One region of the Pseudoalteromonas sp. 78C3 genome, then DNA from elsewhere that is predicted to be linked to it. Evidence: predicted binding sites of a transcription regulator. Region 1 holds the regulator's gene; each other region holds the start of a gene.
What was found. Region 1 encodes sigma-54, which starts transcription at its own class of promoters, with help from an activator protein. Its sites were predicted from a motif close to GTTGGCACGNNNNTNGNNT; they were not measured.
Positions count from the first base shown of each region.

Region 1 (9,358 bases):
AAAAGCACGCGCTAAAAAAGTAAAGCTACTTATATGCGATATTGATGGTGTATTTTCTGATGGCCGTATTTATCTTGGTAATCAAGGTGAAGAGCTAAAAGCATTTAATACAAAAGATGGTTTTGGCATTAAAGCGCTTATAAACAGTGGCTTTGAAGTGGCTGTAATTACTGGTCGTCATTCACAAATAGTGCAACAACGTATGAGCAGCTTAACCGTACAGCATATTTATCAAGGCCAAGAAAATAAGCTCATTGCCTATCAAGAATTAAAAGACAAACTCAACCTTAGCGATGAACAAATTGCTTATATCGGTGATGATGGTCCTGACATGCCCGTTATGGAATTAGTCGGCTTTGCTGTTGCAGTAAATGATGCCCATCCACTTATTAAACGTTTATCACACTATGTAACGCAAATGCCTGGCGGCTTTGGTGCAGTAAGAGAGCTCACCGACTTACTTATGCTTGAAAATGGTAAAGCATTGACTACACAAGGCACTAGTTCATGAATGCAGCGCGCATAATATTAAGCGTTTTATTCATTAGCTGTATGGTTTGGCTTTGGTACCCTTATTTTACACAAACAAATATTGTGCCTCAGACTGAGCCTGAAGTTATTGCCAAGCCTGATTACATAGCCATAGAACTCAAACAAACAGCCTATGACGAACAAGGTAAAATTAGCCACAAAGTCACTGCGGCTAAAATGGAGCTATATCAACAATTAGGTTTTACGTTTTTTGAAAAACCTATTTTTACTTTATATAACGAAAAGCAAACGTGGCAAATAAATGCAGACGAAGCAACATTATACGAAGACAAACAATTAATTTTAGAAGGCAATGTGGTTGCCAAAAACTTAACCGATAACGCCATGATAGACAAAATCAATGCTGATAATATTCAGGTAGATATAAAGCTATTAACAATGCGTTCGGAGCAACCCGTTATCATCACTGGACCCAATTTAAAAATCACTGGTAAAGGCCTAGAAGCCGACTTAAAAACCGAAGTGATAAAACTAATTAACCATACGCGAACCATATATTATGACCAATAAAATATTAAAATCACTTATTATTCCTACACTTATACTAGCATTTAATAGTAGTGCTGCAGAGCAAAACACGCAACCGACTGCAAATCAAATTTCAATAAGCGCCGATAAGCAAGAAGGTCAATTAAAAGCTAATGTCGGAATTTTTGAGAAAAACGTTGAAATTATTCACGGTAACCGCCGTATCACAGCCGACCGCTTAGAAGTACATAAACGCGATGAACTTGGTGATAATAAACAATTATTAATTGCTACAGGTAGCCCTGCGCACTTTGAAGAAAAGCAATCAGATGGCACGACTATGAGCGCCAGTGCTGACGAAGTACGTTATGATGTATCTAAGCGTTTTTTAACGCTTGTTGGTAATGCACAAGTATCGCAAGCGGGACAAAAAATAAATGCTAAAAGCATTACCTACGATATAGAGCAGCAGCTAATCAGTGCCGAAAAAGATGAAAACTCAACTGACCGCGTTCACACAATTTTAGTGCCAATCGAGACTAAAAAAAGTAAAAAAAGCGACAAAGGTCAACCATGAGCACATTAAAAGCAGAGCTATTAGCAAAGAGCTATAAAGGCCGTGAAGTTGTAAAAAACGTCGGCCTTGAAGTCAAAGCTGGCAGTATTGTTGGCTTACTTGGCCCTAACGGCGCAGGTAAAACCACCACGTTTTATATGATAGTAGGACTTGTACCTAGCGACAAAGGTAAAATATCGATAGACGATAACGATATTACTCTTTTACCTATGCATAGTCGTGCTAGATTAGGCATTGGCTACTTACCGCAAGAGTCTTCAATATTCAGAAAGCTGACTGTTTATCAAAACTTAATGGCCATTTTAGAAACGCGCAAAGAGTTAAATAAACAAGCTAGAGAAGACACTCTCGATAAATTATTAGATGAATTTAGCATACAACACATTCGTGATAGCCAAGGTATGGCGTTGTCGGGTGGCGAACGTCGTCGTGTGGAAATAGCACGTGCGCTGGCAGCAGATCCTAAATTTATATTACTGGATGAACCATTTGCAGGTGTTGACCCGATTTCGGTATTAGATATAAAGAAAATAATAGAACATCTTAAAAATCGTGGGATTGGTGTATTAATTACCGATCATAACGTAAGAGAAACCCTTGATGTTTGTGAAAAAGCCTACATTGTTTCTCATGGGGAGCTGATTGCATCAGGTACTCCAGAACACGTATTAAATGATAAAACAGTACGCGATGTTTACTTAGGCGAGCAATTTAGGCTGTAACATTTACGCCATGTCTTTAAGCATCTGCTAGTATTAATTATAACAACATAAAAGGATTGTTAGAGATACATGAGGCAATCACTACAGCTGCGCATGGGCCAGCAACTTACAATGACTCCACAGTTGCAACAAGCTATTCGTTTGTTGCAACTCAGTACATTGGATCTCCAGCAAGAAATACAAGAAGCTCTCGACAGCAACCCGCTATTAGAGGTTGAAGAAGCAGACTATTCAGAAGACGCTGCTGGTAAAAACGAGCAAAAAGCAGATACAGATGACATAACTGTTAGCGCATCTGCCGATGATGCTCCAAGCGAATACGAACAAGATAGTGGTGAAGCACTTGCAAAAGACACGCTAAGTGACGACATGGCTATGGATGTTAGTTGGGATGAGTACATGAGTGCCGCCCCAGCAGCATCATCGGGTCCGATGCCTGAAGACGAATCAATATACCAAGGCGCCTCTACTGAAACGCTCCATGAGTATTTAATGTGGCAGTTACAACTAACGCCATTTAGCCCTACAGACGAAGCGATTGCTATTGCTATTGTAGAAGCCGTCGATGATTCAGGTATTTTAACACTAAGCTGCGAAGAGATTTTAGAAAGCTTCAATCAAGAAAACGAAGATGATAACGAAGTCGAACTTGATGAAATTGAAGCTGTATTAAAACGCATCCAACTGTTTGATCCTGTTGGTATTGCTGCGCGTAGCCTACAAGAGTGTTTATGTATTCAGCTTAACCAGTTTGATAAAGAAACACCTTACATTAATGAAACAAAAATGATTTTAACCGAGCATATTGATTTATTAGCTGCTCGTGACTATCGTACATTAATGAAGAAAACTAAGCTCAAAGAAGAAGAGCTTAAAGAAGTAATGACATTAATACATACTCTAAGCCCTAAACCTGCAGATACTATTGTAAGAGAAGAATCTGAGTATGTTATTCCTGATGTGTCAGTTAAAAAAATTAAAGGCCGCTGGGTTGTTGAGTTAAACCCAGACAGCATGCCTAAAATTCGTGTTAATAGCCAATACGCGGCAATGTCTCGCACTGTAAAATCCAGTGGTGACAGCCAGTTTATTCGCTCGCATTTACAAGAAGCTAAATGGTTTATTAAAAGCTTAGAAAGTAGAAACGACACGCTATTAAAAGTAACAAATTGTATTGTTAAGCAACAACAAGGCTTTTTTGAACACGGTCCTGAAGCCATGAAACCAATGGTTTTAAATGATGTTGCTGAAATGGTAGAAATGCACGAATCAACAATTTCGCGCGTAACAACCCAAAAGTATATGCACACACCCCGTGGTATATTTGAGCTTAAATACTTTTTCTCAAGCCATGTAAGCACCGAAAACGGTGGTGAATGTTCATCTACAGCAATCCGTGCGCTTATCCGAAAATTAATCGCAGCAGAAAACTCAGCAAAACCATTGAGTGATAGCAAAATAGCGGATATATTGGCTGAGCAAGGAATTAAAGTAGCGAGACGTACAATCGCAAAATACCGCGAATCTCTGGCTATTCCACCGTCAAATCAACGTAAAAGTTTGATTTAAGACGCAAAAAAAGAGGGTAATGCTTATGCAACTAAACTTAACTGGTCGTCACGTAGAATTAACCGATTCACTAAGAGACTATATTAATACCAAATTTGCGAAGCTAGAAAGACACTCTGATCATATTAATAATGTTCATGTCATTCTCGATGTAGAAAAATTAAATCAAAAAGCAGAAGCCACCATACACGTAAGCGGTGCTGAGTTATTTGCCTCTACAGAACATCAAGATATGTATGCCGCCATTGACTCGTTGATCGACAAGCTCGATCGACAAGTAATTAAACACAAAGAGAAGCTTGCTCGACACTAATATGATGAAATTAAGCTCACTTATATGCCAGGACTGCAGCAAAGCTGCGGTCCTTTTTAATAGCAAAAAAAGAATTTTAGAGTTCATTAGCGAACTTGCTCACGACAAACTTCCGTATTTACCGCAACAAGATATTCTTAATGCTTTAATGAGCAGAGAAAAATTGGGTAGTACAGGTATAGGGCGTGGCATTGCCATTCCTCATGGAAGAATGAGCGGTGCAGAAGAGCCTTTGGCTTTAGTACTCGTTAGCGAAACTCCAATAAATTTTGATGCAATCGATAATCGCCCTGTTGATATTTTCGTCGCACTCATCGTACCAGATGGCGATAACCAGCAGCACTTAAAGACTCTAGCAACCATTGCTGATAAACTAAACAACAAAGATTTTTGTAAACAGTTACGCAGTGCAAAATCAGATACTGAGCTTTACCAAGTTATTATCAATCAATCATAGTTTTATAAAGGGTGTTAAATGGAGTTAATTATCATAAGCGGCCGTTCTGGTTCTGGAAAGTCGGTTGCTTTACGCATTGTAGAAGATTTAGGTTATTATTGCGTAGATAATATTCCAGTTAACTTGCTTCCTTCATTAGTTCGCAGTGTGTCTGATAGCTACGATAAAATTGCTGTTAGCATTGATGTACGGAACATCCCTAAACAACAAGATGAATTTAACGATATTCTTGAATACTTGCCAGGCTTTGCAAACCCTACGTTATTTTATTTAGATAGCGACGATCAAACATTGATAAAACGTTTTTCTGAAACTCGTAGATTACACCCACTATCAATTGACTCGTTGCCTCTTGATTTAGCCATCAAAAAAGAAAAAGAATTACTTGATGTATTAATCACCCGCGCCGACTTTATGATAGACACGACTGATTTGAGTGTTCATCAACTCGCTGAATCTATTCGTGAAAAGATTTTAGGTAAAAAAGATAAACAACTGATTGTCACTTTTGAATCGTTTGGTTTTAAACACGGCATACCAAAAGAAGCAGATTACGTATTTGATGCACGCTTTTTACCAAATCCACATTGGGAACCTGAATTAAAACCTTTAAATGGGTTAGATCAACCCGTTAAAGATTATTTGGCCAATCACAGCATAGTGCAAAAATTCACATGGCAAATTCAAACATTTGTACAAACGTGGTTACCGCACTTAGAGCGAAATAACCGCAGTTATTTAACCATTGCCATTGGGTGTACAGGCGGACAACATCGCTCTGTATATTTAGCGCAAACTATCGGTGAAAGTTTTGCAATGACACATCCCAATGTGAAAATTCGCCATCGCGAACAAGAAAAATAATATAGCTGAATAATCACCTGTTCAGCTTAGGTAGAGTAAGTTATGCATTGTGAAGACACTTTTTTAATAAAAAACAAATTAGGATTGCACGCCAGAGCAGCCACCGTGCTTGCCCAATTGGCAGTGCAGTTTGATGCGACAATTACATTATTTCAAGATGACAAAGAAGCCGCAGGCGATAGCGTACTTGCACTAATGTTACTTGAAAGTAGCCAAGGAAAAGAAGTAAAAGTTGTATGCAAAGGCCCCGATTCTGAGCAAGCTTTACATGCTGTTGGAGAATTAATAGCACAACGTTTTAATGAACAAGAATAAACAGTTATAAAAATAATGCTCGCATTACTAATGCCCCAATTAAAACAGATATATAAAATAAATACGGTTAGTGACGCCAGTTAACTCACCTCTCCCCATAAAGTAATATAAAAATTTATAAAGGACGCCAATGCCTGAAGCTTTTGAACAAGATTACCCACTACAGCAACTAAAACAGGTGACTAAGTCACTCAATAGTGGTCAATTTGTTCAAGTTAGGCGCATGCTCGCAAAAACAGCTCCTTGTGATACCGCATTATTACTAGAATCATCACCGCATAAAATTCGCCGACTCCTTTGGCAGTTGGTTGATCCTGATGTGCAAGGTGATGTTCTTGAAGAACTATCAGAAGATGTTCGTTTAGGCATTATTGCCCAAATGGAACCTAAGCACATTGCAGCCGCAACAGAAGATATGGGCCACGATGACTTAGGTGAAGTATTACGTAGTCTGCCGGACACCGTTTATAAAGACGTTGTTAGCGCGATGGACATTCAAGACCGTGAGCGTGCAACACAAGCACTTTCGTATCAAGAGCGTTCTGCTGGCGCGCTAATGAACACCGATACGGTGACCATCCGCCCTGACGTTACGCTTGATGTTGTACTTAGATATATTAGGCTACGCGGCGAGTTACCAGAAGGTACCGATGACTTGTACGTTGTTGATAAGCATAACTGCTTTATAGGCGCTTTATCGCTGAGTACATTATTAACTAACCCGCCAGAAAAAATTGTTCGTGATTTAATGGATGAAGATTGTGAATCCATTCCAATCTCTATGGATGAAAGTGAAGTCGCGCAATTATTTGAACGTCATAATTGGATATCGGCCCCCGTAGTCGATGATAACGATCAGCTCCTTGGCCGTGTCACTATCGATGACATCGTTGACGTAATCCGCGAAGATGCTGAGCATAGTTTATTGGGCTTAGCCGGCCTTGATGATGAAGAAGATACCTTTGCGCCAGTACTAAAAAGCTCTAAAAAACGCTCAGTTTGGTTAGGTGTCAACTTACTAACTGCACTTGCAGCTGCTTTTGTAGCTAGCTTTTTTGAAGGCACTTTAGATGTTTTACCTATTTTAGCTGTACTTAACGGTATTGTCCCTTCTATGGGCGGTGTTGCAGGTAGCCAATCATTAACGCTTGTTATTCGTGGTATTGCGGTAGGTCATATAAATCAAACTAACCAACGCTTTTTAATGATGAAAGAGCTTGCTATTGGCGCGTTAAACGGTGTTTTGTGGTCGTTGTTAATTGCAGGTGTTATTGCCCTATGGCAGTGGGACTTTATGCTTGGTGGCGTACTCGCCTTCGCTATGTTTATGAACTTAGTGGTGGCAGGTGTTGCTGGTGCGAGTATCCCTATTATTCTTAAAAGAATGAATATAGACCCAGCACTTGCAGGGAGTGTGGTGCTAACCACGGTGACAGATATTGTGGGTATATTCGCCTTTTTAGGTACTGCTACTTGGTTGCTGGTTTAAATTAGAAACTTTTGCAAATAACTAAAGTAAAAAACACTTAGGGTAAAGCTGCAACTATGACAACGGATACCAAAAATAAAAAAGACACACCTAAAAAAACGCCAAAACAAAAAGGCCTATCAATATTAAAAAGTGTGTTGATATATGGTCTCATATTTTTCGTAATTTATAACGCTGTAAATTGGTGGCGACAACCTGTTATGCCAGCAAATCCTCAATTACAATTAATAGATTATAAAGGGCAAAACATTGATTTAGCAGCAATGAGCCAAGATAAACCAACACTTGTCTATTTTTGGGGAACTTGGTGCCCTATTTGTAGTATTACCTCCCCTGCCATAAACAAACTCGCGAACGAGAATAACTACCCTGTAGTGAGCATCGCAATAAAATCAGGTTCGGATCAAAAAATACATGAGTATCTAAATGATCATGGCTACAGTTTTATCACTGTCAACGATCAACACGGTGAGATATTTGCCGATTGGCAAGGGCAAGTCACGCCATCTTATATAATCTTAAAAGATAATAAAATGACGCAAGGGCTAACAGGCATTCAGCCGTTATGGTCACTTAAATTACGTTTGTGGTTATCATCAACGTTTTAAGAAAAAACTAACTGCAAGTATATAGGCACTAAATATGTGCTATCTCAAGAGGGGTTTCTAAAAGCTCGCTCTTTATCACCTACAATAATATAGATAATAAAGAGCAAGGTTTACTTAATTTACGTATTAAAAAGGTTTTAAAAAACCTTAGCGTAATTAAACTAATCTACTAGTTGTTATTAGATTGAATCACTAACGTGTACTTTGACGATTACCGCCTACTTTTGGTTTAGTGTTTGCCTTTTTAAATTGGCTAAAACCGGTATGTCGCGTTAGTGCAGGACGTCCGCCTTTACTGCCACCTTTACCTGCTTTTTCATCACGCCCTTCTTCAGGCACTAAACAGTTAGGCCCTTTACCAATTAAATTAGCTTTACCCATTTTACGCAGTGCTTCACGTATCATCGGCCAACCTGCTGCATCATGGTAGCGTAAAATAGCTTTATGTAATCTACGTTGGCGAGCACCTTTAGGTACTGGAACAACTTCTGTATTGTTTTTTATATTACGTAAAGAGTTCATTTCTGTGTGGTAAATAGTCGTCGCATTAGCCATCGGTGATGGGTAAAAATTTTGTACCTGATCAAGCTTAAAGTCGTTTGATTTAAGCCATAAAGCCATGTTTACCATGTCTTCATCTTTTGTCCCTGGGTGAGCAGATATAAAGTAAGGAATTAAATACTGCTTTTTACCGGCTTCTTTAGAGTACTTATCAAATAATTCTTTAAATTGATCGTACGCCCCCATACCTGGTTTCATCATTTTTGATAATGGACCATCCTCTGTATGCTCTGGCGCTATTTTTAAGTAGCCACCTACATGATGCGTTACTAATTCTTTAACGTAACGCGGGTCGCGTACAGCTAAGTCGTAACGAACTCCAGAAGCAATCAATACCTTTTTGATACCCTTAACTTCACGTGCTTTTTTATATAAGTCTATTGTTGGCGTATGATCTGTATCCATATGCTTACAAATTTCAGGATACACACATGATAAACGTCTACAGGTACTTTCTGCCTTTTTGCTCGTACAACGCAGTTTATACATATTTGCCGTTGGACCACCTAAATCAGAAATAACACCAGTAAAACCGGGTACTTTATCTCTAATCTGTTCAATTTCTTCAATAATTGATTCTTGCGAACGGCTTTGAATAATACGCCCTTCATGCTCCGTAATTGAGCAAAACGAACACCCACCAAAACAACCGCGCATAATATTAACTGACGTTTTTATCATGTCGTAAGCAGGAATTTTAGAGTCGCCGTAACTTGGGTGAGGAATACGCTGATACGGTAAACCAAACACAGCATCCATCTCATGTGTTTCTAATGGGTATGCTGGCGGGTTTACCCAAATAGAACGATCGCCGTGTCGCTGAAACAGTGCTCTTGCACAACCAGGATTTGTTTCTTGATGTA
Region 1 is NZ_PJAV01000145.1:21,599-30,956, forward strand. It holds gene kdsC (3-deoxy-manno-octulosonate-8-phosphatase KdsC) at 1-511, shown strand, start outside; gene lptC (LPS export ABC transporter periplasmic protein LptC) at 508-1,062, shown strand; gene lptA (lipopolysaccharide transport periplasmic protein LptA) at 1,052-1,597, shown strand; gene lptB (LPS export ABC transporter ATP-binding protein) at 1,594-2,319, shown strand; gene CXF76_RS10575 (RNA polymerase factor sigma-54) at 2,389-3,888, shown strand; gene hpf (ribosome hibernation promoting factor) at 3,914-4,201, shown strand; gene ptsN (PTS IIA-like nitrogen regulatory protein PtsN) at 4,206-4,658, shown strand; gene rapZ (RNase adapter RapZ) at 4,677-5,522, shown strand; gene CXF76_RS10595 (HPr family phosphocarrier protein) at 5,565-5,837, shown strand; gene mgtE (magnesium transporter) at 5,968-7,326, shown strand; gene CXF76_RS10605 (protein disulfide oxidoreductase) at 7,383-7,934, shown strand; gene CXF76_RS10610 (YgiQ family radical SAM protein) at 8,127-9,358, opposite strand, start outside.

Region 2 (9,358 bases), on a different contig from region 1:
ACCGATGTAATAGTGCCGTCTTTATCACTGGCTGTTGCTGTTAGCTCAATTGTTTGGCCTTTACTTAATTCACTAGGAATATCAGCTACTGACAAAATGGGGATTTTATTTCCGTTAACGGTTGGCGTATTATCGGAGCCTGAACCACCGCAAGCGCTTAGTATAAAAACCGAGCTTGCGATCAGAGCAAATTTATAATGCATGTAAAGTCGTCATCATTTGTTAATTAAAGTACGCTAGTGTGTACCGAGTTTGATGCATTTATTGAAACACAAAATTTACAATTTAACTCTTTATTTTTTGTAACCGAATCATGAACGCCCCATTAATAATGCATTAGCTGCAGGGGTAAACAGCCAGAGCTTTATTATTTATGAAAACAGAAATTCGCTATTGTTTTGAATCTTCACAAGTTGCTAACCGGTTTTTACACGAGCTGAAAGACTGGCCGGTTAACGATGTAAAAACACGACTTTTTAATGGCGGCGATAGTGTAAAAGTGACATACGAATACGACGAAAGTGGTTTTGATTACACTTGCGCCGAACTTGACGACCTAGCACAGAGCCATGGCGGGAAAGAGGTTTAAGCGTTTTATAATAAAAAACAGCTGATGCACCTTTAATAATTCACTTGAATTATATAGATTTGATTGATGTTTTATCTCTACCTGAGTTTTTCGCTTCGTAGAGCATTATGTCAGCTTCTTTAATTAGTGATTGCATAGACACATTATTACCACTTAAGGTTTCTTTTGTAGCAAATACACACCCAGCACTAATTGTTAAATATTTACGTACAGGCGACGCTTCATGAGGTAGATTTAATTCCCTAACCGTCAAAAGCAATTGCTGAGATATATCTACAAACTCTTCATAAGAAAGCTGTTTAAAGAATAATATGAACTCTTCGCCGCCATAGCGCGCCACTGTACCTGTGTTTTGCTTTGCTACTTGCTTTAGCTTTTGGGCAAGAGCTTGTAAAACGGCATCTCCCTCTTGATGACCATAAAAGTCGTTATAATTTTTGAAGTGATCTACATCAACTAACATCACCCCAAAAGAGCCTTGGTCTTGTTGAGCCTGTGTCCATTGCATTGCAATAATTTCATCAAAGGCACGCCTATTATAAATTTGGGTTAATCCATCAATTTTACTTATTTTTTCAAGCTTAGAGTTTTGCTCTTTTACTTGTTTAATTAACGCATTAAACCCGCTAATTAAAACGCGCATTTCTAAAAATTGATTAGTGAACCTCAAAGGCTGCAAATCGTTTTTAACCAACATTGAATTAATAGCGGACGCACCACCAATAAGCGGTTCAATAAAGTAACGATTTACAATATAAAAACCTAATAATGACATTGCAAAAAACATAAACAAAATAAGCTTTAAATAGTGATCAAATAAAACTGGCAGTGTTTGGTGATGGTGCTTAATATTCAAAGCAAGCAATGGCTTAGCATTTACATCTAGAATCACCCTCTTCCTTTGAGTGGCAATGTCCTCTCCTTGGAGGCTCCCTTTAAGCGTCGCAATATCGTTTAAAGAACTAGCGTGTTCTATTTGTGAATAGCTAAGCTCTACTTGTGCAATCTCAGCTAAGGACTTGATCAACGACGGTCTTACTTTTTTCACAAAAACAATACTACCAACAGGCTCACCTGTTTTATCTGTTCGCTTTATTACATGCGATGCAAACATGACAGGGCCGCCCGCTGTTTGTAAAAAACCAGAATGGCTTAAACTGTTGTCGTCTTCAGAGGCTTTTGAATTAGGAATAATTGCGCGGTTTAATTTATTAACCTGTAAATTTAAATCAGGCGCATCAAACTCGGTATGCTTAATATAATCATACGCTTGTCCGTAAACCATATTAAAGTTTATATCGTAGATAAACACACCATCAATTTTGAGAGAATAGAAGGTATCCCCTACAAAGTTTGAATCTACATATTCTGCGTCAAAATCAGCCATATAATCATAGGTGTCATCCCATACGGCGTAGTCATAATTGAGTGTTTCTAAAAATATAAACTCTCTATCAAGCGCAATTTTAAGACTTAATAATTCACGATTTTGATAATCTTCAATACTAGTGTTTATGGTCGGCAGGCTAAAGAAATAGCGGTACCCAACTAATAAACTTGTTACAAAGCACATTAAAATCAAAGTACCTATTATTACAAAAAATCTTAATGTCATAGTCTCTATCTAATCGTGTAAAATTAAGTCAAAGTAGCTTACGTTTTATGCTTTAGACTTGCTGCATCTAAATAATAAATAATAAATAATTAGCTTCTTACTAAAGCGTAGTATAAATTCATGAGCAGGAATAAACAAAGCTTACTATTAAATTTTATAGCGTTAAAATTTTAGCCCTTTCAATAATATATTTAATATAGACATAAAATTATACCAATTCGCTTAATTAAGTGGTCTATTTTGAGGGCGGAAAAACGTGTTGATAGCTAGGCAAGAAATTCGCTATTTAGTTGTTCTAAATGAGAATTTTTTAACGCAGGTAGCGACACGTTTAGCCCCGCAAAATGATTAAGTATTATTGCGGATTGGTATTACACATTTAAAGTAGTACAAAAAGCTGAAATTATTCCACCACAGAAAATTCAACTTTTGATGGAGACGAACTCGCAAGCTCCAGTACTTCGTAATAATTTAAACCATCTATTTTTTTGCCAATAATAAAGTAATTCATTTCCCCCATCATGGTCGGGTCGCCCATAATATCTTCTAAGCTTTGCACGTCAGAAAATTGAATTGCGATTAAGGCGCCTAAAAAACGCATTGAATCTTGAGGCTTTAATGCTTTTAAAACTTTATTAACTCCCATTTGAGTTGTCTCTGGTGTGGAGCCATCAAATCTAAAATCATTTTTTGTGCTAACGCATGCACTAAGCATTAATATTGATAATGCGATAAGTAAATGTTTCATATATATCCTTATTTGTTATTCGTGATACTTGCGGATCATCGCCACTTTGCCGTTTTCAATTTCGATCACTTCCATCATTGTGGAGGTATACTCAATTGGCTGCTTATTTTGCGGGTGAATACCTTTTACATAGTTTTTATAACGAATAGCAAAGCCTGTATCGTTAAACACAAATATATTAAGCAGTGTGCTTTCAAACAACGTGTGCGCACCTAAGTAAAAACTCATACCTTTGCGCATCTGCTTTTTACCATCAGGAGTACGTGAGTCATCCGGTTGATACGGAATGTGCTGATTGCCAATATCATCGGTTAACAATGCAAGGTAAGCCTCAAGCTCTTTAGCACCTGCGTTAGGTGCTTGTGTGGCGGTCATGGCGTTGTAATAACTTTGTGCAAACAACTTTAGGTCTAACGTCTCATCGGCACGGGCTGAAAAGCTAAAAAATATAATTAATAGAAAGCTTAGCTTGCACTTCATAACGATTACTCTTAAAAAAAGTATTTTTACTAAAACGACTAAATTTATTAATACATTAATTTTTTAGCGCAGCTTTTCTTGCAAGTTCTTTTATATCTTCATCGATATTGTCATCAAAAGACATTGAATAAATTCTCCAACCTTCTTTCACTTTAAAAAATTGAAATTCAAAACGAATAGGCTGCCTATCGTAGGTTACTAGGTAGGTTACATGAACAAAAAGCTCCCCAACTTTATAATCAGAAACCTTATTAATGAAATTAATTTCACCAACAAGATCATCAAGTGAGGATAGCTGTGTTTTTATCTGTTTTACCTGATCAGGTATCGACGACACATATTTATTACTTGCGTAAATGGAATCAACAGCATCGCTTATTTTTTCATCAGAGTACAATTCAAAAAATTTATCAACTTCTTCTTGGTAATTGTTAGCACTGACACCCGATGAGAGTAGAAGTAAAGCAGCAAATATTATTTTCATTTTTAACATTCCTTATTGTTTCTAATATAAAAACACACTATTTAAAGTAAATAAAGTTATAAAATACGGCAAATTACATTTTGCTCTTTACTCTATTTGTTGCAACGCTGTTGGCAGGGTCGTCTGGCCAAAAATGCTTAGGGTAACGACCTTTCATTTCCTTTTGCACATCGCGGTAACTGCTAGCCCAAAAGTGGGCTAAATCTTGAGTAAGTTGCAATGAGCGTTTACCTGGCGATAGCAGCTCCATAAGCAGTGGCAGTTTACCGTTGGCAAGCATAGGCGTACTGGTCAAGCCATAAACTTCTTGCATACGCACACTTAGCTTTGCGGGGCCATCAAGCTGGTATTCTATTTTTATATTTGAGCCACTTGGCACCGTTAAGCGCAGTGGTAACAGTGCTTTTAAAGCGGTTTGTTGTTGCCAATCAAAACAGTTTTGTAATGCTTCAAAGTAGTTAAACTTTTTAAGCTGCGTGAGCGTTTTAATATCTTCTAAAAACACGCTTAGCCACTGCGCTGCATTTTGAATGAGTTGTTGCTCATTTGTTTTTGGAAATTTATCGGGTAATAACTTACTTGCTAGACTCATACGTATCAATAATTGCTGCGCATCAGGTTGCTCGTTAAATAATGCAAAACCGTGTTTAGCAAATAAGTTTAGCCACGCTTTAGCGCGCTCGCTCTTATCTAGTTTTTGTTTACTAGGCTGGCTGCTGAGCGTTATAGCCCCGAGCTTTACTTCATCTTGATGAATAAAACGTGCTGATTTTTCGTCAAACTCACAGCGAGTAAGTTCACTAAATAAATGCGGTAAAAATTCTTGTAACTCAAATGGGTTAAGCGCGGTGGCTGCAAATATACGCCCTCCTTTGTGCCCGCCCATGGTTGCTATAGCTAAGTAATCGTCGTTGTGCCAGTAATCGGCATTTAACTCAGCACCTGCACCATTGGCAAGTAGGTAACCATTACCGCGTTTTTTAGCGATGCGATCTGGGTACGCCAATGCCACTAGCAAACTAATATAATGCGTATTTAATTCGCTGTTTTCGTCTTTTACTTTTAAGCGGCTTTGCCAATATTTTAACTGCTGTTTAAATACCGGATGCGGACGTTGCTGTTGGCTATGCAACGCTAAACTCAACTCGTTTGCACTGTTTACTCGGCTCTCAAGTAATGCCACTAAATAAATAGCGAGCCTAAAAATATCAGAGAGTTGGTCATCAAGTATTTGTGCTTTTAATAGCATATGCGCCAAACGAATATCAGCACCAAAACCTAGCATTTTACTGCCAAGCGGTGTGAGCTTACCTTTGCTATCAATAGCTTCAAGCATGTTAAGCAGGTTACTTGCTTGCTCGCATTGTTGCTCAGTGGGTTTATCGAGCAAGGTTAGCTCATTAATACTGGCTCCCCACTGCTTTGCCTCAAGCATAAGTTGGCTTATGTCTGATGTGAGTATTTCGGGATTGTCGTGGCTATTACGTCGCTCAAAGGTTTGCTTTGAGCCAATTCGATAAACAATACCCGGCTCTATTCGTCCTGCACGCCCTGCACGTTGCACAGCAGACGAGCGCGATATACTTTGTGTTGTGAGCTCTGTAACCCCTGTTTTTAAATTAAAGGTAGCTGCACGGCGCTTGCCGCTGTCAATTACAATGCGTATGCCTTCAATAGTTAAACTGGTTTCGGCTACATTGGTGGTAAGCACTACTTTGCGCATACCGTTTGGTGCAGGAGCAATAGCAGCTTGCTGATTAGCTTTATCTTGCTCGCCAAATAGCGTTGCGACTATGCAGTTACTGGGTAAATCGTTCAGTGCTTGTTGCACGCGTAGTATTTCAAATTGCCCAGGTAAAAACACCAATGCGCTACCGGTTTGCTCATTAAGTGCTTGTTTTATTATGCTAGGAATTGCATCAAGCCAACGGCTTTCATCTTTTATGGGTATGTATATTTCGTCTATTGGGTAGCTGCGACCGCTTGATTGAATTACAGGGCAGTCAAAAAACGCTGTATAACGCTCAGTATCAAGAGTTGCCGACATAAGCATAATGGTTAAATCTTCACGCAGCGCACTTTGGGTCTCGAGCGCAAAGGCAAGTGAGGTATCGGCTGCAATTGAACGCTCATGAAATTCATCAAATATCAGTAAATCAATATCGCTTAATTCGGGGTCGTTTTGCAACATGCGCGTTAGCATGCCTTCGGTGACTATTTCGAGGCGCGTATTAGCGCTTACTTTACTCTCGCCCCTAATCCGCAAGCCCACACTTTGCCCAACACTCTCGTTTTGGCACTTTGCTAGGTAGCTGGCTATATTACGAGCAGCTAAACGGCGAGGCTCTAGCATTACAATACGTTTAAAATGCCCATCGCGCATTAGTTGCAGCGGCAACCACGTAGATTTACCCGCACCAGGCGGCGCTTGTAATAACGTAATAGGATTACTTTGTAATGTAGTAACGAGTTGTTGATATATGTCTTGAACCGGCAGCACAGCTATTTACCCTAAATTGCTTTGCAGGCATTGTAACAAAAAACCGCAGCGACACCGCGGTAGATGTTTATTAATAATTGCTATTAACTACCCGACACCATTCTAATTCGATCTGCAGGCACTCGTAATTGCTGCATTAAGTAAATTTTAAATGAGGCTTCGTAAGGTTGCCCATCAACCGCTTTTTGCATGCATAAAAGCCATGCATCACTTTGCTCAATTCCTACATGTAAATGTTTATGCGCTTGAGGTATGTTAATACTACCAAAATGTTCAGCGTATAATTTAGGACCACCTAACCAGCCCGACAAAAAATAAGCGAGCTTTTTTCGCGATGCCGATAAGTCTTTTGAATGCATACTCCTTATATTTTCAGCCTCTTTTAAAGCGTCCATATTATCGTAAAACGCATTCACCAATTGTGTAATACCTGCTAACTCACCTGCCATTTTGTATGAGCAGTCACCCACTCCGTATTCACACGTTTTTGTATTCATAACTCACTCAGGTTAACTACTTTGTTTAATACCTGCATATTAGCTTAAAACAAAAATTTAAGAATGAGTTACATCAAAGCGGCGTAACTTATGTCAGCAATAATTACAGGCTGCTATGTATATTTTTTAATAAATAGCGCAATATTAAAAACAAAATCGCTCAACATAAAAATATAACCAACTGATAATAAAAACAATAAAACCATTATTATTCCTTGGTACAAGGCTTGCTACTTTATAACTGACAGTTAATTCACTAACCTAAAGTAAGGATAAACTTATGAACAGCGATCGTATCGAAGGTAATTGGAAAGAACTTAAAGGTAAGGCTCAACAAAAGTGGGGCGATCTTACCAACGACGATTTAGATAAAATTGAAGGTAGCCGTACAGAGCTAGTTGGTAAAATCCAGCAGCAATACGGTAAATCTAAAGAGGAAGCAGAGCGTGAAGTTGATGAGTTTGAAAAAGGTCGTTAAACCGCGTTAACCGCTTTTAAAAAAACCGCCATTTGGCGGTTTTTTTTGTTTAAGCTGTAGGTTATTTAGCTACGCTTTTAATTGGTTACCAATCGGTAACTGCCTAATACGCTTTCCGCACGCTGCAAAAATAGCATTACATAATGCTGGCGCATAAACTGGTGTAGACGGCTCGCCTACTCCTGCTGGTGGTGCATCACTTTGTACAATTTCAACGTCAATCTCAAGAGGTGAGTCGCTCATACGCGGCACACGATAATCATGAAAGTTACTTTGCTGTACGCGCCCTTTATCAAAGGTAATACCATCACTGATTGCAGTTGTAATACCGTAAATAGAGCCACCTTGGGTTTGGTTTTTAACGGTGTCGGTGTTTACAACCGTACCCGCATCAATGGCAACCCACGACTTAATTACTTTTAAATCGCCAGCATCCGACACTTCTACTTCAACTACCGTAGCTACGTAAGTTAAAAAGCTTCTGTGTGCTGCTATGCCTAAACCTCGACCTTTAGGAAGCTCTCGCCCCCATTTACTCATGTCAGCTACTTTTTCAATAACATGGCGCAGTCTGCCAATATCTAAAGGATAAACCGCTTTATCGCCACCGTAATTATCGTATGTGGCATTTTGCTCAGTTACATCAACAATGCGACTCGGACCTATAGTGTCTAGTAAATAGTCTTTTTGGTCGCGACCGGCTTTGTGCGCTGCTTCGCCAATAAATGACTGAATAGCAAAGGCATGAAAAATATTTGATACAGAACGCATCCAACCAATTCGTGCTTTGGCTTGCGCATCACCGTTTTCTAACTTCATGTTAGGTGTGTTAATAGGGTTATCGGTAAATCCTAAGCGCAGTTCAAAGCTTCCTGGCGTAGTCGCCCCTTCTGAAAAGGTAGAGGTAATAGGTGAAAACGCGGTGCGGTGTAAATACGATTCTATTGCGCCATTTTTATCTAGCGATGCTTCAATGTGCTGAGCCGAAACTGCATGATAAAAACCATGTTGTATGTCGTCTTCACGCGTCCATTGAACACGAATAGGCTTGCCTACTTTCATTGAAAGGTAAGCTGCTTCTGCTGAAAAGTCAGGTTTTGACTTACGCCCAAAACCGCCTCCCAACATGGTAACGTTAACGTTAATTTTGCTCTCATCCATGCCAAGCATTGCAGCCACTGTTTTCATATCGGCTTGTGGATTTTGCGTAGCAGCCCATATATCAACACTGTCTTTGTTGTACATAGCTGTTGCACAAGGCGGCTCCATTGGTGCTTGAGCAAGATGCGGCGCGTAATAATCAGCTACCAGCTTATTGCTCGATTTAGCCAACACGCCCATGGCATCGCCTTTATCACGTATGTTTGCCTGTGGAGTTTGTACTGTTTTTAATAATGACTTTTTAAATTCTTCTGAATTGTAATCGCCATTTTTGCCATCATCCCACACCACTTTTAATGCTTTACGCCCTTGCCATGCAGCCCATGTGTTTTTAGCTATAATCGCTATTCCACCTTTTGGCTGAAACTGCGGTGCGCCTTTTGGTGCAGGTATTTCAATAACATCTATAACGCCGTTTATCGCTTTTGTAGCACTGGCATCAAATGACTTAACAACACCGCCTACTACTGGCGGGCGTTCAATTATAGCCACCAGCGCTTGTGGTTCGCGTACATCGGCTGCAAATATTGCTTTGCCTGTTACTAAGTCGGCTAAATCTATGTGCGCCATGCCGGTATTTATATAGCGCCATTCTTTGCGGGTTTTAAGTGTTAGTTTGTCAGCTTCTGGTGGCGTTATTGTAAGCGCTAAGTCGATTAAATCTTTATAAGTAAGCGATTTACCTGAGCTGTGTGTAACAACGTGTTGATTGGCTGTACAGGTTTGTGGGTCAACTTTCCAATACTTAGCGGCAGCGTGCTGCATCATGTAACGCACACTTGCGCCCATTTCACGCAGGCGCTGCA
Region 2 is NZ_PJAV01000104.1:11,813-21,170, reverse strand. It holds gene CXF76_RS03095 (DUF1800 domain-containing protein) at 1-203, opposite strand, end outside; gene CXF76_RS03090 (hypothetical protein) at 374-589, shown strand; gene CXF76_RS03085 (diguanylate cyclase domain-containing protein) at 639-2,204, opposite strand; gene CXF76_RS03080 (DUF6694 family lipoprotein) at 2,608-2,952, opposite strand; gene CXF76_RS03075 (nuclear transport factor 2 family protein) at 2,968-3,432, opposite strand; gene CXF76_RS03070 (hypothetical protein) at 3,488-3,916, opposite strand; gene hrpB (ATP-dependent helicase HrpB) at 3,990-6,416, opposite strand; gene CXF76_RS03060 (group II truncated hemoglobin) at 6,500-6,913, opposite strand; gene CXF76_RS03055 (CsbD family protein) at 7,194-7,391, shown strand; gene CXF76_RS03050 (xanthine dehydrogenase family protein molybdopterin-binding subunit) at 7,461-9,358, opposite strand, start outside.
Region 2: the regulator sigma-54 is predicted to act here: its motif matches at 7,128-7,146, upstream of CXF76_RS03055 (CsbD family protein).

Region 3 (5,338 bases), on a different contig from region 1:
TGATTGCAACGATTGATAATGGTGTGTTGTCTGTATCAAATAATACTGGAGCAGATATTTCAATTGTTAATTTTAGTGATAATCTTGCTACACCAGCTGCAACCTTACTTGTAAAGCCTCAAGGTTACAATGGTACTGATGGAACCGAAATTACTTTAACTGCTGGAAGTACTGATTCGACTTTGATATCAGGCGCAGTCCAATTAAATTCTTCTGAAACGTTCAGTGTAGTAGCCGATGATGATTCAATTGCAGCAACTACTAATGCTGTAGTCAGTAAGCTAAATGATGTTTCTGACGTTGATATTACAAGCCAAAAGGGCTCGCAAGATGCGCTAGCAATTATTGATAACGCGATTGCAAACATCGACTCACAACGAGCGAGCTTAGGTGCGGTTCAAAATCGTTTTGACCACACAATAAGTAACTTAGCAAATATTTCTGAGAACGTATCTGCATCACGTAGCCGTATTCAAGATACTGACTTTGCAACAGAAACAGCAGAAATGACGAAAAACCAAATCTTGCAACAAGCAGGTACATCAATCTTGTCGCAAGCGAATCAGTTGCCACAAACAGCACTTAGCTTATTAGGTTAATAGGTCAAGCGTTAGCTTAATGGTTAGCTAGTACATAAAGTCAGTATTAGCTTTACAATAAAAGGAGGTGGCTTTAGCTACCTCCTTTTATGGTTCAAGGGCTAAAATTAAGCTATTGTTGGTTTAATTAAGTGAGAAATAGGAACTGTTATGAATACAATTACTTCAAATGCAGAGGTTACAACATTATCTAATCTAACCGCTGGAAATGACAAGCAGGTAGGACCGGTTGTTCACTCTTTAACCGAACGAGCTGTTGATGATGTAAATCAAGTAGAGAAACAAAATCAACAGCAATTACAGAAAAACCAATACGATATAAACTCTACGCAAAAGCAGCCTTTAGAGCGTGAACAATTAGAAGAGATGGCGCAACAATTGCAAGACTTCATGGGCGAAATGAACCGAAGTTTACAATTTAAAGTTGATGAAGATTCAGGCCGCGATGTAATTAAAGTTCTTGATAAAAACAGTGGTGAAGTCATTAAACAATATCCTTCTGAGGAAGTGTTAAGTTTAGTGTCTAAATTATCTGAATCGGCAGGTATTTTGATTGATCAAACGGTTTAGTCGGTAGTTTGAATTACTAATAATAAGTTAGTTTATTTTTGAGTATTTGAGAGGTGAAGTATGTCTATTTCGTTTAATGGCTTAGGCTCAGGTTTGGCCGTATCAGATATTGTTGATGCATTAGTTAATGCTGAACAAGCACCTGCTGAAGCTCGTTTAAATACTAAAGAAGCTAATTTAACAACAGATATTTCAGCTGTAGGGGCATTGAAATCTGCACTGGAAAAAGTGCAAACCTCAATGGAAGCTTTGGGGGATAGTGATAAATACCAGCAGCGTAGTACATCAGGTACTGATGACTTTATCTCTATTAGCGCAGATGAAAACGCGCAGCCTGGAAGCTATAACGTAAAAGTAGACGCATTAGCACAAGCTCATAAGTTATCGTCCCCTGCATTTGCAGCAGACGAGGCTATAGGTGCGGGTGTAATCACGATAGGTTCTGGCACAAATAGTTTTTCTACGGTTTTATCGGCTACAAACACGTTAGAAGATTTACGAGACCAAATTAATAACGGCCCTTATACTGGCAATGATAGTAATGATTCAGTTGTGGCCACTATAGTCACGAGTGATACAGGTCAGCATTTAGTGCTGACTAGTAAAGAAACCGGTGAAGACAACGCAATTACAATTTCCGTACAAGACGATGACGGTAATAATACTGATACTGGCGGATTATCTCGATTAGCTTATGACGTATCAGATACAGACCCAGCTAACCATACTACTAATCTAACTGAAGTAAACGCTGCACAAAATGCACAGATAACAATTGATGGTGCGTTGACTGTATCAAGTAATACTAATGAGTTTAGCAATGTTATTGATGGTGTTGACATTAATGTTAAGAAACTGCATGACATCGATGACGACATAAGCGACATATCAGTTACTGAGAACAATAATAATATTAAAACAGGTTTAAATAGTTTTATCAGTAGTTACAACGAGTTGTTAGAGCTTAGTAACACTTTAGGTGCGTCAGGTGAAGATGGCGTTGGCGTAATGGCTGGGGACTCATTATTACGTGGTGTAATGTCTAAACTGCGAGATACAATAACAGATTCAGTAAATGTGGGAGGGAGTTCGTTATCACTTTCACAATTAGGAGTAACAACTGACCGGTATGGTGTGCTTAGCTTGGATAGTGACACATTGAATGATCAAATTAAATCCGATGTTAGTTTAGTACAGCAATTTTTTGTTGGTAGTAATGATGATGGCTTTGCACAGTCGTTTGATGATTTAGTTAGTTTTTATACAGATTCTGACGGTATTATCCAAAACAGAATTGATAGTAAAACAAATCAGTTAGATGATTTAGATGATCAAAGAGAAAGTTTAACAAGTAAAATGGAGTCGTTATCAGCTCGTTTATATTCTCAATATAATGCGATGGATTTATTGGTGGCGAGCCTTAATAACACCAGCAGCTATGTCCAAGCTCAATTAGAGAACATGCCAGGCGTAGTTAGGCAATCAAATTAATAACTGAGTAAGAATATTATATATTTAATAAAAAACCGCTAAGTTTAAACTTAGCGGTTTTTTATTGTGTATTGCTCTTTGATTCAAATAGTAAGATATAGCCATACATTTAGTTAAAATAAAGGTCGTTTATTAGGCCTGTTTACTAGGTGCTTTTATAAGCTTTAATGGCCTTACCAGACTTTTTATGTTTAATAATAGCTTTAGAAGATTCATTTTTTGCATTATTCGCTTTAACTAAAATGGTATTTATACGAAGCTGAATTAATTCTAATTGCTCTGCACTTGGGCCTTCACTGCCTTCACACCATTGCTTTATATCAGTATTTAAAGTGTCTAAAAAAGGCTGAGCTTCGTCTGCATTATTATCATTTACCAACACTTCAATGTTACTAAGTAATGCTTGTATCTGCTCAGCATGGCTTGCTGGTGTTTGCGAATCCATAATTAAAATTAAACCGCAGGGTTGCGTTGATCTAGTGGGATATTATCCCAACCTTCTTTAATTTCTTTAACAATACTTGATACTTCAGTAATTGCTTCAATATCGTTATGTAGGTTAGCTTGCGTTAAGCGACGTTGGCAGTAATCGTAAAGTGCCAATAAATTGTTAGAAATACTAGGGTCTTGTTCTACTTCTAAATTAAGTGCATCTTGCAGTGCACCAAATAACAAAATACATGCTGAAATATTTTCACCTTTTTTTGCTATTTCTTTGCGCTCAATAAAGCCCTTTGTTGCAGCTAAACGACCAATAATATTACTGAATATAAGGTTTATTTGTTCGTAAGGTGCCATTTCGGCAATGCTGCTAGCACGAACTTGACTGTATTTTTTTACTGAGACATGAGCCATGGGAAAATCCTAAAATTTAAAACGATAAAATTATGTGAAAGCTAATATAAAAACTTATATAAAAAATCAATAAAGCTTTTATACTTTTATAAGAACAAAGCAATATTAATGCCAAGCATTTTTGCTTATCTATATATCGGCATTTGTAACTTCAACTTAAATTTATAATTGAGTTTATTTACTAACAATAGCATTTTTATAGCCGAGTAAATTAATTTTTAGAGCTAAGTTATAGTTAGGTAATAGTTAAGTAATGGCTAAGTTAAAACTATAACCCATACTTAATGATTAACTATTAAGTATGATTGACTTAACTAGCCCGTCTGTTTTTTGGCGTTTATGTCAAAAAACTGCCGCTATCACTTGCATCCATGCTGAACTGGCTTACAATTTAACTAATTATAAAAATTAGTGAAAGTACGGCTCGCTAAATATGATCTTGATTTTAGATAATAATAACAACCGCGCAATAGGATTAAATGCTTCGCTTGGCTTTATTGGTGAAGCTGCTCAACTATTAAGCGAAGACTGCTTTGAACAAGAATGTAAAAAATATCAGCAGCAAGAATGCATGATTATTTTAGGAGCGTTGCAATCACTTGACCACGAAAGCTTAATTAAACGCTATCCAACATTACCGTTTTTATTAATTGGCGAAACGCTAAAACCACTATTAAGTATAGCTAATGTAGTGGGGCTTATTTGCGAGCCATTTAATCACGAAGTGACAACTCAGTTACTTCACGACTGCCAGCAGTATCAGCGTATGTTGCCAAACGAGCACAAGCACAGTAAACCACACAAAACGTTTGATGGTCTTGTTGGTGAAACCGATGCGGTTAAAGATGTGCGTTTTTTAATTGAGCAAGTGGCAAAAACTGATGCTAATGTTTTAATTTTAGGCGAATCAGGCACAGGTAAAGAAGTGGTTGCCCGTAATGTACACTTGCTTTCAAAGCGTATTAATGGACCGTTTGTACCTGTTAACTGTGGTGCTATTCCGGCTGAGCTGCTCGAAAGTGAACTATTTGGCCACGAAAAAGGCGCGTTTACTGGTGCTATATCGGCTCGTAAAGGGCGGTTTGAACTAGCTCAAGGTGGGACGTTATTTTTAGATGAAATAGGCGATATGCCACTGCAAATGCAAGTTAAGTTGCTGCGAGTATTGCAAGAACGCAGCTACGAACGTGTTGGTGGTACAAAGGCTATCCAAGCTGATGTACGCGTTATTGCGGCCACGCATCGTAACCTAGAAACAATGATTGAAGAGGGGAGTTTTAGGGAAGATTTATATTACCGCTTAAATGTATTTCCTATCGAAAACCCATCGCTTAGTGAACGTGCTGATGATATTCCGCTGCTTTTAAAAGAGTTAATGCGCCGTGTTAACGACCAAACAGGTTCTACCGCTAAGTTTACCGAGCGCGCTGTTGAGAGCTTAAAAGAACATGCTTGGCCTGGTAATATTCGTGAGCTTGCTAACTTAGTGGAACGTATGGTTATTATGTTTCCTGAAAAAGTGGTTGATATTCCCGATTTACCTAATAAATATCGTTACATTGAAGTTGAAGCCTACGAACCAGAATACCCTGAAGAGTTAATGGAAAAAGACGCTTTTAACGACATATTTAGCACCGGTTTTAGCGATTACGAAAGTGAGCCAGACGCTGAGTTTAGCCAAACGGGTAGTGGGCTATTGCCAGATGATGGTATTGAACTTAAAGATTATTTAGCCGAACTTGAAATTAGCTTAATAACCCAAGCGTTAGAGCGCTATGATTACGTTGTAGCTCGCGCTGCAGAAATACTAGGTGTACGCAGAA
Region 3 is NZ_PJAV01000009.1:68-5,405, reverse strand. It holds gene CXF76_RS20740 (flagellin) at 1-599, shown strand, start outside; gene CXF76_RS00250 (flagellar protein FlaG) at 750-1,169, shown strand; gene fliD (flagellar filament capping protein FliD) at 1,230-2,660, shown strand; gene CXF76_RS00240 (hypothetical protein) at 2,806-3,105, opposite strand; gene fliS (flagellar export chaperone FliS) at 3,114-3,515, opposite strand; gene CXF76_RS00230 (sigma-54 dependent transcriptional regulator) at 3,949-5,338, shown strand, end outside.
Region 3: the regulator sigma-54 is predicted to act here: its motif matches at 3,613-3,631, upstream of fliS (flagellar export chaperone FliS).

Region 4 (9,358 bases), on a different contig from region 1:
TATGGCTATTATCAAACGTGGTCATTCAGCTGTAAGCTTATTAGCGGATCAAGTCAATATTCTAACCGACAACATGTTTGGTAAAGCTCGTATTGCAGAGGTTGCTGCTACGCGCTTAAAGCATGAGCTTGAGCATAATCGTATTGCTATTATTGCTGGGTTCCAGGGACGTGATATTGAGGGCAATATTACAACGCTTGGACGCGGCGGCACCGATACATCGGCTGTAGAAATAGCAGCGGCTATAAAAGCCGACGAATGCCAGATCTATACAGACGTTGACGGCGTATATACTACAGATCCTCGTGTTGAACCTAACGCGCGCAGAATGAGCCAAGTTACTTTTGCCGAAATGCTAGAGCTGGCAAGTTTAGGCGCAAAAGTTTTGCATATTCGCTCGGTAGAAGCTGCAGGTAGACACAATGTGCCACTTAGGGTGCTTTCTAGTTTTAATCCTGATGAAGGCACATTAATAAGTTTTGAGGAGAACGATATGCCAAGCAAGGTGGTATCGGGAATTGCGTTTAATCGTGACGAATGTTTAATTAAAGTAGATGGTGTGCCAAGCGGTACGCAATATCTTTCAAAAATATTGAAACTTTTTGCTGATAATGGCATCGAAATAGATATGATTAATCAAGTTAATCATATCTTTGAAAAAATAGACTATGCTTTTACTGTGCACTCGAATGATTATCTGCAAGCACTTGAATTATTGAGCGAAGATCAAGCTCAACTCAGTGCTCGAAATATAAGCGGGTTACCAACGGTAGCTAAAGTTTCTGCTGTTGGAATGGGTATGAAATCGCATTCTGGTGTAGCAAGTTTATTTTTTGATGCATTAGCGCAGGAAAATATTAATGTGGTTTTAGTCTCGACTTCTGAGATCAAAATTTCAGTTTTAATAGATGAAAAGTACCTAGAGTTGGCAGTTCGTGCATTACACAAAGCATTTTTAACAGAAAATGGATAGATTGAGAGTTTTTACTTACTTTTCAGTCTAATTTTCATTAGTATGTTTAAGCGGAATCTTATAATTTTTATTGGAACATGGGAGCAAGAGAATGCTAATACTAACTCGTAGAGTAGGTGAAACCCTAATGATTGGTGACGAAGTAACAGTTACTGTTCTAGGTGTTAAAGGAAATCAAGTTCGAATCGGTGTTAATGCACCAAAAGACGTATCAGTGCATCGTGAAGAGATTTACATGCGCATACAAGCTGAAAAGTCGAACCCTAATCCGGGCAATGCTTAATCAACACGTATACGTAGTTGAGTAATTAACTCAACTAGTCAAAAAGCCACTCACTGAGTGGCTTTTTTGTTTATAAAGGCGAGTATTTCTGGGGTTAGTATTTGTTTTGAAATGTACTGCATTCCGCTTTTATTTTTAATAATAATACCTTGCTGAGTATCTATTACTTCGCTTATGTCTTGCCAAGTTAGCTGAAAGCTTTTGTAATGATTAGCCGATTTAATGCCTTCTTCATCAAAGGTAAGTGTAACCTCAGAGCCCGACGCTCTGCTGAGCATTTGTCTGGTTACCCACCAAGGTCTGCGATAGTAAAAAGCGACGCACTCTAGTACACCTAGCATGATCATAAACGATCCTAAGTAATGATCGTTTAAAACATAAATGCCAAATAAACCAAGCGCAACGAGGAGTACAAGTAAAAAGTACTTAGGTTTGGCGCGCTTACTGTACGGGAGTGACTCATCAAAGCACTCGTAAAAGTAAGGTTTATCTAGTGTGTAGGTTGTTGTAAATGCCATATTGCCTTGCTTTAAATATCGTTTTTTTTATTTTAACAAGCTAACCGCTAAATGAGCAGCTTTATAGTCAGTGATTTTATTACAGGCACAAAAAAACGGCCCTAAGGCCGTTTTTTAGCGATACAAGAAGAATTAACAGTTAGTTTCTTCAGCGTTTACGCCTTCTTTAACATTTTCACATGCATCTTCTACTTTGTTTTGCACGTCAGTTACTGCTTCGTCAATACGTTCGCCTGCGTCTTCTGCATGATTATCTTCACAACCCATGATGAAGAAACTTGCGAATAGACCGATTAGTGCTGCTTTTACAGTTGTTGAATTCATAATGTAATTCCTTGTAAGTATTAATTAAATTTTAGTGTTTGTTAGTTGAATGCTTTATCTACCTGGGTGATTTACCACGTAGTGCACCTGAAACTAATGAGATCACTAAAAGTACTAAAAAGATAAAAAATATAATTTTTGCTATACCAGCTGCGGCACCTGCGATGCCACCAAAACCTAACACTGCAGCGATTAAAGCAATAACTAAAAATGTAATTGTCCAGCGTAACATTGTTTTCTCCTTGGTTATCAAATTTGCTCACAATAACTAATGCCAGTTACATGCCAAAGTTTATTTTTTATTAATATCAATAGCTTATGTTTTTTGGTTGTATTTTTAGTTATTTGTTAGTTAGTAACTTTTACGCTTTGTTATGTAAGTTATTCACACTGTTACAAATTGCTGGCAAAAATCCGCTAAGAATAATTTTTTTGGTAAGACCAATTAACAATTGGTGCGTATTTTTATACTTATTATAAAGTTTGGTGTTTATTTTTATTAAGTTGAATAGTTAATTAACAACTTCTATATAACTATTAGCTATAGTCGTTATTTCCTAAATGTATTGTAGGGCGCATGATTGCTGGGTTATGGCATGTAAATAAGTTGATTGTTATGTTGTTTATAGTTTAATTGGTTTTACCAATTTACAAGATGTAGACAAAGCGACTAGTTTTGTTATTATCCAGTGAATAAATATTTAATTAAATCGATTTTTTATTTTCGATATTGGTTTCAAGGGGGAGAAAAATGGATATAGGTGCTCTACTCACAACGGCTGGTAGCTTAATGCTAACTGGTATGGTTGGGGTGTTTGTATTTCTGTCGATATTAATTGGTGCAGTAACGCTTATGTCTAATTTGGTGACGCGCTATAGCGAACCAGAAGCATCACCAGCTAAATCACCGTCTTTTAAATCTCAAGGTGTGCCAAATGAGCACATCGCTGCTATTAGTGCTGCCATTGCTCAGTACAAATCAAATAATAAATAAGGGGCACACACATGGCTAAATTAAAATTAACAGAATTGGTATTACGCGATGCGCACCAATCATTACTCGCAACACGTATGCGCCTAGACGATATGCTACCGATTGCTAGCAAGTTAGACGATGCAGGTTACTGGTCTATTGAATCGTGGGGTGGTGCTACATTTGATTCGTGTATTCGTTATTTAGGCGAAGATCCTTGGGAGCGTATTCGTGCGCTTAAAAAAGCGATGCCTAATACTAAACAGCAAATGCTTTTACGCGGTCAAAACCTATTGGGTTACCGCCATTACGCTGATGACGTAGTTGAAAAATTTGTAGAACGCGCACATAAAAATGGCGTTGACGTATTTCGTATATTTGATGCAATGAACGATGTACGTAACTTAGAAACAGCGATTAAAGCGGCTATAAAAGTAGGCGCACATGCTCAAGGTACTATTTCATATACTGTAAGCCCTGTTCATACGCTTGATATGTGGTTAACTCTTGCTAAGCAATTAGAAGATTTAGGCTGTCACTCAATTTGTATTAAAGACATGGCGGGTTTATTAAAGCCGTACGATGCTGAAAAACTAATTAAAGCACTTAAAGAAACCGTATCGGTTCCTATTGCTATGCAGTGCCACGCTACAACTGGCTTAAGTACTGCGACTTATCAAAAAGCGATTGATGCAGGCATTGATATGCTTGATACCGCTATTTCATCTATGAGTATGACTTACGGACACACCGCAACTGAAACGATAGTATCGATAGTTGAAGGTACCGAGCGCGATACTGACCTTGATTTAAACCATCTAGAAGAAATTGCTGCTTACTTTAGAGATGTACGTAAAAAATATGCGGCATTTGAAGGTAGCTTAAAAGGGGTTGATGGTCGTATTTTACTAGCTCAAGTACCTGGTGGCATGCTTACAAACATGGAAAACCAACTTAAAGAGCAAGGCGCGGCAGATAAGCTTAATGAAGTTTTACTTGAGATCCCACGTGTACGTGAAGATCTTGGTTTTTTACCTTTAGTAACACCCACGTCGCAAATTGTAGGTACTCAAGCAGTACTTAACGTGCTAACCGGTGAGCGTTATAAAACAATCACTAAAGAAACTGCTGGCGTATTAAAAGGTGAATATGGCTTAACACCAGCACCAATGAATAAAGAGCTACAAGAGCGTGTGCTTGATGGAGCTGAGGTTATTACTTGTCGCCCTGCAGATAACATTGCACCAGAGCTTGCAACGCTTGAAGCTGAATTATTAAAAGAAGCGCAAGGTTTAACATTTGCTGATGATCAAATTGATGATGTACTAACTTATGCATTGTTTCCACAAGTTGGTTTTAAGTTTATTAAAAACCGCAACAACCCTGATGCATTTGAGCCTATTCCTACTGTTGAAGATAAGAGCAATAAGGTAGCACCAAAATCAGGCTCAAATAATAGTAGCGTTAAAGCTGAGCAATACAGCGTAAAAGTAGACGGTAAAGTTTACGATGTAGTTGTAGCGCAAGGTGGTGAACTCAAAGAAGTAACTTTAAAGGATTCTGAGCACATTCCTCAGTCTGCTTCAGTTGCATCAGGTGAAACACTTAATGCCCCTTTAGCCGGTAATATTTTTAAGATTAAGGTAAAAGCTGGGCAAGTTGTTAACGAAGGCGATGTAGTGATTATTATGGAAGCCATGAAAATGGAAACTGAAATACGCGCTACGCATACCGGAACAATCGCTGAAGTGTTAGTTAGTGAAGGCGATGCTGTAACTACCGGCGACGCTATGATTGCATTAGCTTAGGAGTAAATAGAGGATGGAAGGTATTTTAAACCTCTGGAATGCTACTGGCATTGCTAACTTTACAATCCCATCGTTAATTATGATTGCGGTAGGGTGTTTATTACTGTTTTTAGCGATAGCTAAAGGTTTTGAACCATTATTACTATTACCAATTGGTTTTGGTGCAATTTTAACAAATGTACCTGTGGCAGGTTTGTCAGACCCAGGTGGGCTATTGTATTACGTTTATTACGTGGGTATTGATACGGGGATTTTTCCGTTATTGATATTTATGGGAGTAGGGGCGCTGACCGACTTTAGCGCGCTTATTGCAAACCCACGTATGTTGCTATTAGGTGCGGCTGCACAATTTGGTATTTTTGCTACACTGTTTGGCGCAATATTACTTAACTATGTGCCAGGTTTTGAGTTTACTCTACAGGACGCATCGGCTATTGCCATTATTGGTGGTGCAGATGGACCAACGGCAATATTTTTAGCGTCAAAACTGGCACCTGATTTACTTGGTGCAATAGCGGTAGCCGCATATTCATACATGGCTCTTGTGCCAATTATTCAACCGCCAATTATGCGTGCGTTAACAACCCCAGAAGAACGTAAAATTAAGATGCCAGAGCTTCGCAAAGTATCTAAAAAGGAAAAGATTATTTTTCCTCTAATGGTACTTAGTTTAACGGCTATGTTTTTACCGGCTGCTATACCGCTTGTAGGTATGTTTTGTTTAGGTAACTTAATGCGAGAGTCGGGTGTTGTTGATAGATTAAGTAACAGTGCTCAAAACGAAATCATCAATGTTACAACTATATTTTTAGGTTTAGCTGTAGGCTCAAAGCTTGCTGCAGATAAGTTTTTAACTGTTGAGACGATTGGTATTTTAGTGCTTGGCGCACTGGCTTTTGCAATTGGTACGGCATCTGGCGTATTTATGGCAAAAGGACTTAACCGTATATCTAAAACACCTATAAACCCATTAATTGGGGCGGCAGGTGTATCGGCTGTGCCAATGGCGGCACGAGTAGTTAATAAAGTGGGCCTTGAAAGTAACCCACATAACTTTTTACTTATGCATGCTATGGGACCCAACGTAGCGGGTGTACTTGGTAGTGCAGTTGCTGCGGGTATTTTATTAGCACTTGTTGGCTAATAATTAACGTGGTAGTTAATAAATGATTTAGCGCAGTTTACTGCGCTTTTTTTTGTTCTTAATTTGTTCATCGCTAAATAGTTTCTTGTTCAGCGCTTTTTGTTTACAGTAACAGCTCTTCAAAATTTTAAGGATAGTTATCATGCTTCACACACCTTTAGCAAAGCACTTACCTCATGTTAGTAAGCTTGTATTCGGATGCATGGGTCTGGGCGGCGGTTGGAATAAAGACGCAATCACTGATGCACATGTTAAGCAAACTCATGAATGCATAGATAACGCTATTGAAGGTGGCATTAACTTTTTTGACCATGCTGATATTTATACTTTTGGTAAAGCGGAGCAGGTTTTTGGTAAAGCATTAAGCGAGCGACCAGAGCTTAGAGAGCACATGTATATTCAATCTAAGTGTGGGATTCGTTTTGAAGATGACTTAGGGCCAAAGCGCTATGATTTTTCATCAAAGTGGATTGAGCAATCAGTTGAAGCATCCTTGAAGCGATTAAATACAGACTATTTAGACGTACTTATGCTACATCGTCCTGATCCACTCATGGAAGTTAACGAAATTGCTCGTATATTTAGTTGCTTAAAAGAAAGCGGTAAAGTGCGCAATTTTGCCGTATCGAATATGCAGCAACATCAAATGAATTTTTTACAGCATGCACTTGATATGCCGATTGTGGCTAATCAAATTGAGGCTAGTTTACAAAAACATCAGTTTGTTGATGAAGGTGTATATGCCGGTAACAGTGACGGTAAAGATCTTAATTTTACGCCCGGTAGTATTGAGTACTGTCGCCATTTTGAAATTCAAATTCAAAGCTGGGGCAGTTTATGCCAAGGATTATACAGCGGCAGTGATTTATCAAACGCATCGCAGGCTGATATAAACACGAGTCTTTTAGTTAATAAGCTGGCTGCACTTTATGATACGTCTGCTGAGGCTATTGTTATTGCATGGTTACTGCGCCATCCCGCATCTATTCAGCCGATTATTGGAACAACTAATGCCAAGCGTATTAAAGCCTCTTGTGATGCTGTAAACGTACAACTAACTCGTGAGCATTGGTATGCACTTTATGTAAGCGCTAAAGGCCATGAGCTACCATAAGTAGGGCACTAATATGAATATATTCGTTATTTTAATTGGTTTGTTTGTCGCGCTAGCGATACTTATTCCATTGCTTGAAAAATATCAAAGTAAAATAGGGCTCAACGGTGCAACCAAATACAGCAAATATATTTGGCCATTAGTGATGATGTCCTTAGTGATTCAGCTCATTTATGTACTAATGTACTAATGGTTTTTAGCGTATACAAAAAAGCCTTTGCAGGTTTAACCTGCAAAGGCTTTTTTAATGTTTATTAATAAACTTTATTTAAGTGCTAACTGTAGCTCGCGATTACGCTCAAGTTGGGCAATAAAGTTATCTGCAATAGGTTTAAACTTAGCAAGTTCTGAGCGAGGTAATGGCTCTGATTTGGGAAGTTTTACTGTTTTAGGATTACGGTGAACGCCATTTACTAAAAATTCATAGTGTAAATGCGCGCCAGTAACACGACCAGTAGAACCTACAGTACCAATTTGTTGGCCCTGTTTAACTTTTTGGCCCGTTTTAACTAGTTTCTTATTTAGGTGTAAGTACTTAGTTACATATTGTGTGCCATGGCTAATAAATACGTAGTTACCGTTGTACTTGCTGTAACCCGCTTTAACTACCTTACCGTTACCTGATGCAACCACCGGTGTGCCAGTGCGTGCTGCAAAGTCGATACCACGGTGCGCTCTAACTTGCCCAGTAACTGGGTGTAAGCGACGAGGATTAAAGCTCGAACTAATATACTTAAAGCTTACAGGTGCACGTAAAAATGCTTTTTTCATGCTACGCCCTTCAGGCGTATAAAAATTGCCGTCGGTATGGCGAATCGCTGCAAAGCGCTGACCTTGGTTTACAAATTCAGCGGCAATAATTTTACCGGTACCAATAAACTCGCCATCAACATAATGAGACTCATAAATTAAGCCAAACACATCGCCTTTACGAATGTCGTTTGCAAAATCAACATCCCAACCAAATATGTCAGCAAAGTTCATTATTTGACGTTCGCTTAAACCTGCCGCTATTGCTGAAGTCCAAAAGTTGTTAGATATTTCGCCGCCAGCGGTTTTGGTTAGCGTTTCAATTTCTTTACTATCAATAGCTGTATCGTAGTTACCTTCTTCATTTAAGGTAACAAATAAAGTATCGGTTTTTGAAATCACATAGCGCAGTTGAGCCAAAGAGCCATCTTCAGCTGTCGCAAAGCTAAGTATTTCACCGGGGTGAATTTTAGTTAGCTTGCGCGTTTCTGCGTTAGTGTTAATTAGTTTATGGAGCGTTTGAGCTGAAAAACCAGCACGTTTGAAGATAATTGCTAAATTGTCGCCATTTTTAACTTTATGATCGACAAAGTCGTATTCTGGTAACTTTTCTGCTGCTTGCTCTGAATTTAACTCAGTTAATTTTTCGTTGTCATCAACTTTAACTTGTAACTCATAGCGCTTGCCTATCTCTAATGCATCTGCATTATTGTCTTTAGAAGCAGTCGCTTTTTCAGAAGGAAGAAATGCCAAGCCGGCAATAGCAGAAACTAAACCTAAAATAAGCAATTTGTGTTTTTTTGGGAGAGTGTTAACCACGTGAACCATAACGTGCCTTTTTCTGCTGTCAAGATAATAAATACATAATATTGCAGGATATACTTAATAATGTACGAATACTAGTGCTTTGTAGATTTAAACTAACCTTAAACTACGCTAAAATCAGGGTTAAGAAGCCTTTTTTAACGTCCTATCTAACTAAGACTCAATTCATTTTGTTTAGTTGCATTAATAACTTAAAAAGTTATTTTAATTAGGTAGAAATTTGTTATGTTAGCTACATATATATATTCGGTTTAAACCTATATTAAACCGTGATTACAAGTAACTAGTCCGCCCCTTCGTAGGCAGAATTTTGGAGTAACACAAAGTGGATTTACAAACCGCTCTAGCAGAGATAAAACGCGGTGCAGAAGAAATATTAATTGAAGACGAACTAGTTGAAAAACTAAAGTCGGGCAAAAAGCTAAAAATAAAAGCTGGCTTTGATCCTACAGCCCCTGATTTACATTTAGGGCACACTGTACTAATTAATAAAATGAAAACCTTTCAGGATTTAGGTCATGAGGTTATTTTCTTAATTGGTGACTTTACTGGCATGATTGGCGACCCAACAGGTAAAAACGTAACGCGTAAACCACTTACTCGCGAAGACGTACTAGCCAATGCCGAAACATATAAAGAACAAGTA
Region 4 is NZ_PJAV01000167.1:11,732-21,089, forward strand. It holds gene CXF76_RS15915 (aspartate kinase) at 1-973, shown strand, start outside; gene csrA (carbon storage regulator CsrA) at 1,065-1,256, shown strand; gene CXF76_RS15925 (YcxB family protein) at 1,307-1,774, opposite strand; gene CXF76_RS15930 (hypothetical protein) at 1,907-2,098, opposite strand; gene CXF76_RS15935 (DUF1328 domain-containing protein) at 2,157-2,330, opposite strand; gene CXF76_RS15940 (OadG family protein) at 2,850-3,092, shown strand; gene oadA (sodium-extruding oxaloacetate decarboxylase subunit alpha) at 3,104-4,879, shown strand; gene CXF76_RS15950 (sodium ion-translocating decarboxylase subunit beta) at 4,893-6,023, shown strand; gene CXF76_RS15955 (aldo/keto reductase) at 6,166-7,137, shown strand; gene CXF76_RS20725 (hypothetical protein) at 7,151-7,327, shown strand; gene CXF76_RS15960 (peptidoglycan DD-metalloendopeptidase family protein) at 7,402-8,715, opposite strand; gene tyrS (tyrosine--tRNA ligase) at 9,038-9,358, shown strand, end outside.
Region 4: the regulator sigma-54 is predicted to act here: its motif matches at 2,370-2,388, upstream of CXF76_RS15935 (DUF1328 domain-containing protein).